One region of the Shewanella sp. 1311 genome, then DNA from elsewhere that is predicted to be linked to it. Evidence: predicted binding sites of a transcription regulator. Region 1 holds the regulator's gene; the other holds the start of a gene.
The links. Region 1 encodes FliA, which starts transcription of late flagellar genes. Its sites were predicted from a motif close to CTAAAGNTNNNNNNNNNNNNGCCGATA; they were not measured.
Positions count from the first base shown of each region.

Region 2: the regulator FliA is predicted to act here: its motif matches at 1,758-1,784, upstream of AC5YB3_RS08395 (DUF5610 domain-containing protein).

Region 1 covers NZ_CM181686.1:949,560-953,776, reverse strand. The annotation lists gene flhF (flagellar biosynthesis GTPase FlhF) at 1-818, shown strand, start outside; gene AC5YB3_RS04270 (MinD/ParA family protein) at 823-1,704, shown strand; gene AC5YB3_RS04265 (RNA polymerase sigma factor FliA) at 1,697-2,410, shown strand; gene cheY (chemotaxis response regulator CheY) at 2,458-2,841, shown strand; gene AC5YB3_RS04255 (protein phosphatase CheZ) at 2,855-3,592, shown strand; gene AC5YB3_RS04250 (chemotaxis protein CheA) at 3,608-4,217, shown strand, end outside.
Region 2 covers NZ_CM181686.1:1,848,922-1,853,138, reverse strand. The annotation lists gene AC5YB3_RS08405 (FMN-binding glutamate synthase family protein) at 1-963, opposite strand, end outside; gene AC5YB3_RS08400 (histidine phosphatase family protein) at 975-1,592, opposite strand; gene AC5YB3_RS08395 (DUF5610 domain-containing protein) at 1,818-2,444, shown strand; gene AC5YB3_RS08390 (ferredoxin--NADP reductase) at 2,558-3,307, shown strand; gene AC5YB3_RS08385 (glutathione S-transferase N-terminal domain-containing protein) at 3,392-3,988, shown strand; gene AC5YB3_RS08380 (hypothetical protein) at 4,003-4,217, opposite strand, start outside.

The sequences.
Region 1 (4,217 bases):
CTATGCTCGAAGCCAAGTTACTCGAGGCTGAATTTTCCCCTGCTGTTGCGAATAAATTAGCGGCGCTGAGCCAACATTATACGCCTGCAGAATTAGTCAGAGCCTTACCTCAAAGTTTAGCTAATATGCTTGATAATCAAGGTGATGATATTGTTAAACAGGGCGGCGTGGTGGCATTGGTGGGGCCAACGGGTGTGGGTAAAACCACGTCGTTAGCGAAACTAGCAGCCCGTTTTGCTGCCCATCACGGTGCTGAGCATGTGGCTTTGATAACGACAGATCATTATCGCATCGGAGCCTATGAGCAATTAGCAACTTATGGCAAAATAATGGGCTGTCCAGTAAAGCAAGCTCATGATCTGAATGAATTAGAGCAAATTCTCTATCAGTTTAGGAATCGCAAGCTAGTATTGATAGATACGGCTGGCATGGGACAGCGAGATATGCGTCTTTACCAGCAACTTGATAATTTAACTGCAAATAGCAGGATACCTATCCGCAGTTATCTGGTACTGTCTGCGACAGGACAGCGCCGTGTGCTGCAAGATGCAGTCAATCATTTTAAACGCATTCCCCTATCTGGTGTCGTTCTCACAAAACTCGATGAATCTGTGTCGTTAGCAGGGGCATTAAGTGTGTTGATCCAAAACGGATTACCATTAAGTTATGTTACTGATGGACAAAGAGTTCCTGAAGATATGAAAGTTGCGGATACCTTAGATTTAGCCCAGCAGGCACTCGCAGCGTTAGATAGTACAGAACAACAATCATTACAAGACACAGCGTGGTCAGATAATATGGCCTGTGCATTTGAGTAGATTTATGACCCTGGATCAAGCAAGTGGTTTACGTATGATGAATCAACCCTATAACGAAAAAGTGAAAGTAATCGCGGTCACAGGTGGTAAAGGTGGCGTTGGTAAAACCAGCGTCTCCATTAATACAGCTGTGGCATTAGCCGAAAAAGGCAAGCGTGTCTTGGTACTTGATGCTGACCTTGGCTTAGCAAACGTCGATGTCATGCTGGGTATTCGTGCCGAGCGTAACCTCTCCCATGTTCTCTCTGGTGATGCAGAGCTTGACGATATTATCGTTCGTGGCCCTAAAGGGATTGGCATAGTGCCAGCCACTTCAGGAACACAAGGGATGGTGGAATTAAGTCCAGCGCAACATGCCGGGTTAATTCGCGCATTTAGTGAGATGCGGACTCAGTTTGATATTCTAGTCGTAGATACTGCTGCTGGGATTTCAGATATGGTGCTCAGTTTCTCACGTGCATCGCAGGATGTGCTGGTCGTTGTTTGTGATGAACCCACATCAATTACCGATGCCTATGCCCTGATAAAAATCCTCAGCCGTGAGCATGGCGTGTTCCGTTTTAAAATAGTTGCCAATATGGTGCGTAGTTTACGCGAAGGTATGGAATTATTTGCTAAACTCAGTAAAGTGACCGACAGATTTTTGGATGTCGCCCTTGAATTGGTTGCAACAATTCCATTTGACGAAAACTTACGTAAATCAGTTCGTAAACAAAAATTGGTGGTTGAAGCGTATCCTAAATCACCAGCAGCGATTGCGTATCAAGGGTTGGCAAATAAAATTCTAAGCTGGCCTGTACCGCAGCAACCTGGTGGGCATTTGGAGTTTTTCGTTGAGCGTTTAGTACAACGACCAGATTTTCAAGAGGAAAAAACGAGTGAATAAAGCCGCTGCGTATACTTGTTTAGACAATAAATCGTCGATCGTTGAACAGTATGCTCCGTTGGTTAAAAGAATTGCGCATCATTTACTCGCCAGACTACCTGCCTCCGTGCAGTTAGATGATTTACTCCAAGCTGGGATGATGGGGTTATTAGAAGCATCAGCCAAGTTTGATGGTGGCAAGGGTGCGAAATTTGAAACCTTCGCCGGCATACGCATACGTGGGGCCATGTTAGATGAAATCCGCCGCGGCGATTGGGTCCCTCGTTCCGTTCATCGTAACAACCGCAAGGTTGCACACGCTATAGATGAGTTAGAGCAAGCGCTGGGTCGTGATGCACGCGACACAGAAATTGCAGAAAAACTTGATATGACGCTCGATGAGTACCATCATATTCTTAACGATGTTTCTGTCGGAAAAATCATAGGGATAGAAGACTTAGGCGTATCTCAGGATATACTTACAGTGAGTGATCGGTCCGATGATGATTCATTTGAAGCATTAGCTGAGAACCAATTTCATTCTGCTCTGGTTGAGGCAATTAAATTATTGCCTGAAAGAGATGCATTAGTGTTATCCCTGTACTACGATGAAGCATTGAATTTAAAAGAGATTGGCGCCATTCTTGAAGTCAGTGAATCGCGGGTTAGCCAGATATTAAGTCAGGCAATGTTGCGATTGAAAGCTAAACTCAAGCACTGGACATAAGTATAATTATTAATCGAGCACAGAATGTCAGCTCACCGGAGGAAACCTTGGACAAGAATATGAAGATTCTCATTGTTGACGATTTTTCGACAATGAGGCGTATCATCAAGAACTTGTTGCGAGACTTGGGGTTTAACAACACCCAAGAAGCAGACGATGGCTCAACAGCCCTGCCGATGTTGCAAAAGGGGGATTTTGATTTTGTTGTTACAGATTGGAATATGCCCGGCATGCAAGGGATCGATCTGTTAAAAGCAATTCGCGCAGATGATTCGCTAAAGCATTTACCCGTATTAATGGTAACTGCTGAAGCAAAACGTGAACAGATTATTGCTGCCGCTCAAGCGGGAGTGAATGGATATGTGGTTAAGCCTTTTACCGCTGCAACGCTGAAAGAGAAGTTAGATAAAATATTCGAACGACTCGCTTGAGCAAGGATGAGCTATGAAGTCACAAACATCAGGGCTCATCACGCTCGAGCAAGCTCAGCACTTTGTTGAATTATTAAGTGCAGGTGAGCAAAGTCAGGCAGATGATTTATTTCGGGAGCTTGCAGCTCCACTGCAACGAGAATTATTCGAAGAGGTAGGGAAATTAACTCGGCAACTTCATAGTGCGCTGATGGATTTTCAAGTTGATAATCGTCTTTCTGAATTAGCCAATACAGAAATTCCCGATGCCAAGCAACGTTTAAATTACGTTATTGACATGACTGAACAAGCGGCAAATAAAACCATGGATGCGGTTGAAGAATGTTTACCTTTGGCCAATGCCGTAACGGTTAATATTCAAAAAGTCATGCCATCTTGGGACAGATTAATGCGACGCGAGATAGCACTGAGCGAATTTAAGGTTCTTTGTCACGATGTCCAAGATCTTATGTCCCGTAGTGCAAATGACTCGACTCGATTACGTGAATTGCTGAATCAAATTTTGATGGCGCAAGATTTTCAAGACTTAACAGGACAAATAATCCGTCGTGTTATTGATCTAGTAATGGAAGTTGAAAGTAATCTGGTTTCTATGCTGACGGTATTTGGTGAGCAACCTATGATTGAAACTCAGATTGCTCAGAAAAATAATATTGAAGCGGAAGGGCCGATAATGAATGCCGAGCTTCGTCAAGATGTAGTAACGGGTCAAGACGAAGTGGATGATCTTCTATCGAGTCTGGGTTTCTAACTGGGAGTCAATTTGATGGCCTTTGATGTAGATGAAGAGATACTCCAGGACTTTTTAATCGAAGCCGGTGAAATTTTAGAGCTTCTGCAAGAGCAACTCGTTGCGCTTGAAAATAATCCTGATGACACAAACTTGCTAAACGCCATTTTCCGAGGGTTTCATACCGTTAAAGGTGGCGCAGGCTTTCTTAGCTTAACTCCCATGGTCGATGTGTGTCATGAGGCTGAAAATACCTTCGATCTATTGCGCACAGGCAAACGCAGCGTAAACGCAGAGCTGATGGATATTATTTTGCAGGCTGTTGATGCTATTAATACCATGTTTGCTCAAACGCAGCAGGGCGAACAACAAGATCCCGCTGAGTCAGGCCTGTTGTCTAGACTTAAAATGCTGAGTTCAGGTGCGCCATTGCCATCTGAAGTTGCGTCTGCAGAGGTGGTAGAAGTTGTCGAACCAGAGCCTGTCGTTGAAGCCATTGTTGAAACTCCCGTCCCACAAGACATTCCCGCAGAGATAAGTAATAGCTCATCTTCAAGTATTGATGATATCAACGATGCTGAATTTGAAGCTTTGTTAGATGCGCTTCATGGCTCAGGAAAAGGCCCTGCGGCTGCTACCGCTGTGG
Region 2 (4,217 bases), 900 kb from region 1:
TTCGCCGCGGCGTTCAATTTCATCACATAAATCTTCCAGCCACTGCACATCGCCGAGTACGGCTTTGATGCCGGTAGGTTTACCTGTAACTTCACGTACTCGCTCAACCATATCCAAAATATCGTTTACTGACTTAAATTCGATGTGGCCATTGGGGCTGATTGAGTCGTGCCCCTCTGGAATACCGCGAATATGGGCAATCTCAGCGGTCACTTTAATACCGGGTAAAATGCCACCCTTGCCTGGTTTTGCGCCTTGGCTCATTTTGATTTCGAACATTTTGACTTCAGGATGAATCGCTATCGCTTTCAGTTTTTCATCGTCTAAATGTCCTTGTTCATTGCGAACGCCATATTTTGCTGTTCCAATTTGAAAGACGAGATCGCAGCCACCTTTGAGATGATATGGGCTCAAACCGCCTTCACCCGTATTAAGCCAGCAACCCGCTTGCGCTGCGCCATGGGAAAGGGCGGTGATGGCTGGACGAGATAGGGCGCCAAAACTCATGGCTGAAATATGGCAAATGGCTTGAGTCGTATAAGGTTGACGACAGTGAGTGCCAATCGTCAGCGGATGAATAGGAGTGATATCTTCATCTTGGGTTGGGAAGGCGGTATTCATAAACATAATAGTACCAGCTGTATCCAAGGGACGAGTAGAACCAAAGGCTATGGTTCTATCGACATTTTTGGCGGCGCGGTACACCCAGCTGCGTTCAGCACGGTTGAAGGGCAATTCTTCCCTGTCTTGGGCAAAAAAGTATTGTCTGAAAAACTCACCTTGTTTTTCGAACAGATATCGAAAACGACCAATCACGGGATAGTTATGTCTTACCGCTTGTTTGGTCTGCATTTTATCTGCGATATACATGTAAATAACCGCGAGTACTGCGAGTCCTATAACGATCAAAAACAGTCCTGAAAACAGATCGAGTCCCCACATAAACCAATTGAGTTCACTCATGTTATTTATCCTTATTCTTGTCCGTAGCGGGTGGAGATCAAGCTTGCGGGTTGGCCATCATTGAGAGAGAGTAAAAACAGCTGACTGTAGTCCTCTTCGCCGATCGCTTGGATCTCAGGTCCACCCAGGGCTTTGATGATCAATGGCACTGTGTTTGAATGACCAGCGATGAGCGTATTACCTTGTACCGCATGCACTTGTTCGACAATCTGCTGAATATGTTCTTCGATAGGCTTTGCTGCTTCGACTATCGTCACGGGCAAATGGCGAGCCTCGGCGATAGGCGCGAGTGTTTGCTGGGTTCGCAGGTATTGAGTCGCGATGAGTTGCGACAACGGCGTGCGGCTCAAGGCGGTGATCAGTGACGTTGCGCGCATTTCCCCCTTGGGTGATAACTGCGGGTCATTAGCTGGCGTGTCGGCTTTTTCGGCATGTCTGACTAAAATAATCAGCCTGTTTTCCGCATGGGCTTGGCTAATCGGTGCGAGGCTGAGGCAAGTTAAGATAATAAGACCAGTGAGCAAACTAAGGCGTTTAATATTGATGCCCATATAGTGCTCAGTAGTGCGCTTAAGCATTCGTGTAAACACGTGAAAGCGGAAATGACTCAAATTGCGGCCTGCTGCCATGGTGTAACATCCTTTTCTATTAGCTTTTGTCTAAGCTCGACGATAGTAATGATCTGCATGCGGGTGGATGGCGCTTTATGCACTTTATAAAGAATGAACCCACTCAATTTATACGGGCCTTATCATGGCCTTGTGGTCACGATGGTACTTCAATTCTAAAAATTACTAAAGCTGGTCAAATTTTGGTCGATAATAAAGTCGACCCGAATTGAATGGATAGTCATCATGGAAATCAATAAACCCTCTCAAGTGCAAAGTACCCCTTTGCCGCAGAAAAAATATGCTGAAAATACGGCGCCTAAGGGTACCGAAGTGGGTGATTCGAAGGACGCGAAAACCACCGAAGTGACCTCGAAACAAACCGCGCAGCAAACGAGTAAGCAGCTGATGAATCAAGCTATTCTATCGGCACAGCAAGATGTGAATATCAAGTCAGGCGATCAGTCTATGACCTTGCTTTATCGCGCTGCGATAGAGTCGATTAATAAAGAGTTAGCGCCTACTATGGGCGAGAACGCGATTCAAACTGCTTACGATAATGGCGTAGATACGTCGCCAGAAGCGACTGCAGATCGTATCGTGAGTTTTGCGACGCAGTTTTTTAGCATTCACCAGCAACAAAATTCGGGTATGAGTCTAAGCGATCAACTCGATAGCTTTATGGGGATTATTGGTGGTGCAATTGATAACGGCTTTAAAGAAGCGAAAGATATTCTGTCTGGTCTTAAAGTATTGCAGGGTGATATTGCCGATGGTGTCGATAAAACCTACGGTTTAGTGCAAGAGGGTTTACAGGCCTTTAGGGATAGCTTTAACAAGAAGACAGATGAGACACAATCGAGTGCCAGTTAACGCTCTGTTGTTTTCGGTTCTATCGTCATAAGCCCCTTATCATAAGGGGTTTTTGTTATGCGGAAAAAAGTCTATGCTGGAAGCCTATTTAACGTTTCGCTTGAGGGCAAGTTATGTGGACTAGGGGACAAGTTATAGAACGTATTGATTGGAGCGATAAGTTATTTTCATTGCGCATCGCCGCCGAGTTAGCCCCATTTATTCCTGGTCAGTTTATCAAGTTAAGTCAAATGCAAGATGATAAGCGTGTTGCCAGAGCTTACTCCTTAGTAAATTCCCCCGATAAACCCTATGCCGAAGTGCTCGCCGTTGCGGTAGAGGACGGTCTGTTATCGCCTCAATTACACAACCTTGTCATAGGCGATGAAATTGAAATCACCTCAACCGCGACCGGTTTCATGACCTTAGCGGAAATTCCTAAGGGTGAACTCCAAGGCAAGCACTTATGGTTTTTGGCCACAGGTACAGCGGTAGGGCCGTTTTTGTCTATGCTCGACACCCATGAACCTTGGGAGCGTTTTGAAAAAGTGGTGCTTGTATATGGCGTGCGCGAGGCGCAGGATTTGGCGTATCTTGATAAGCTGCGTGAGTTAGAACGCACATACCCAGCACAGTTTATATTAGTTTTGAGTGTGACCCGTGAACCCTTGGCCGATGCATTGCAGTGTCGTATTCCCGAGGGCATAGTCTCGGGTGAAATCGAGCAAAAGGCAGGATTAACCTTAAGTGCCGCTGATTCCCAAGTCATGATTTGCGGCAATCCCGGTATGATAAATGGCGCACAAAGTGCCTTACTCGATAAGGGATTGGTGAAGAATTTACGTCGTGCTCCGGGACAAATTACCGTAGAAAAATATTGGTGATCCCATTTTATATAGGCGGTGAGAGCAAACTGTTCTCACCCCTTAATAGCCATAGCGTTTAATGCAAATAAAAGGAAATTTTTGATGAAGTTGTTAAGTTCTCAAGCTTCACCCTATGCCCGTTGTGTTAGAGCGTTGATCCAGTATTTAGGGATTAACAATATTGAAGAGCTGCTAGTCAATCCCTTTGAAAACAGCGCTGAATTACTCGATGCTAACCCGTTAGGACAGATCCCTTGTCTTATCACCAACGATGGCGTGGCACTATTTGATAGCGAAGTGATTATGCGTTACCTAGATGCTGAGCTTGGCGATCGTAAGATGTTTGGGATCTCAAGTCATAACTGGGTGTTGGAGTGTCAGTATTCCTTGATAAAAGGCTTAATCGATAGCGCGGTAAAATTGCGCCAAGAGCAGATGCGTGAAGATGAAGGTGTGAGATCGGCTTTTTGGACGGCCCGTTTTGAACAAGCATTGCTGCGTGGACTTATGCAGGTTGAGCTGCAAACCGTGATCACCCAAACCACGATTCAGGCACCGCAATTAGCCTTGATTTGCCTGCTTGATTATGTGGACTTTAGACATCCAGAGTTAGATTGGCGCAAGGTTGCCCCAGCGACGGCACTTTGGTTTAGTGAGATGCGTGATCTACCCGCATTTATTCAAACTCGCCCCCAGTAATTGGATGAAGATGCTCAGCCGTCGGTTGCGCGTCTTCCCTTTGGTCTGTCACGGCGGTTTTGTTCTCCAAAAGCGCCGAATAAATCCCGCGTGACCCCGTATTCGACTCTGCGATCATTCCCTATTTGGCGTCTATCTTCATGGTGTTGATAGCGGCATTGGCAGTGGGTCATAGTGCATTCTTCCATCGGGATTTCCGGCGCATCCTTCGATAAAAAACGTTTTCCAG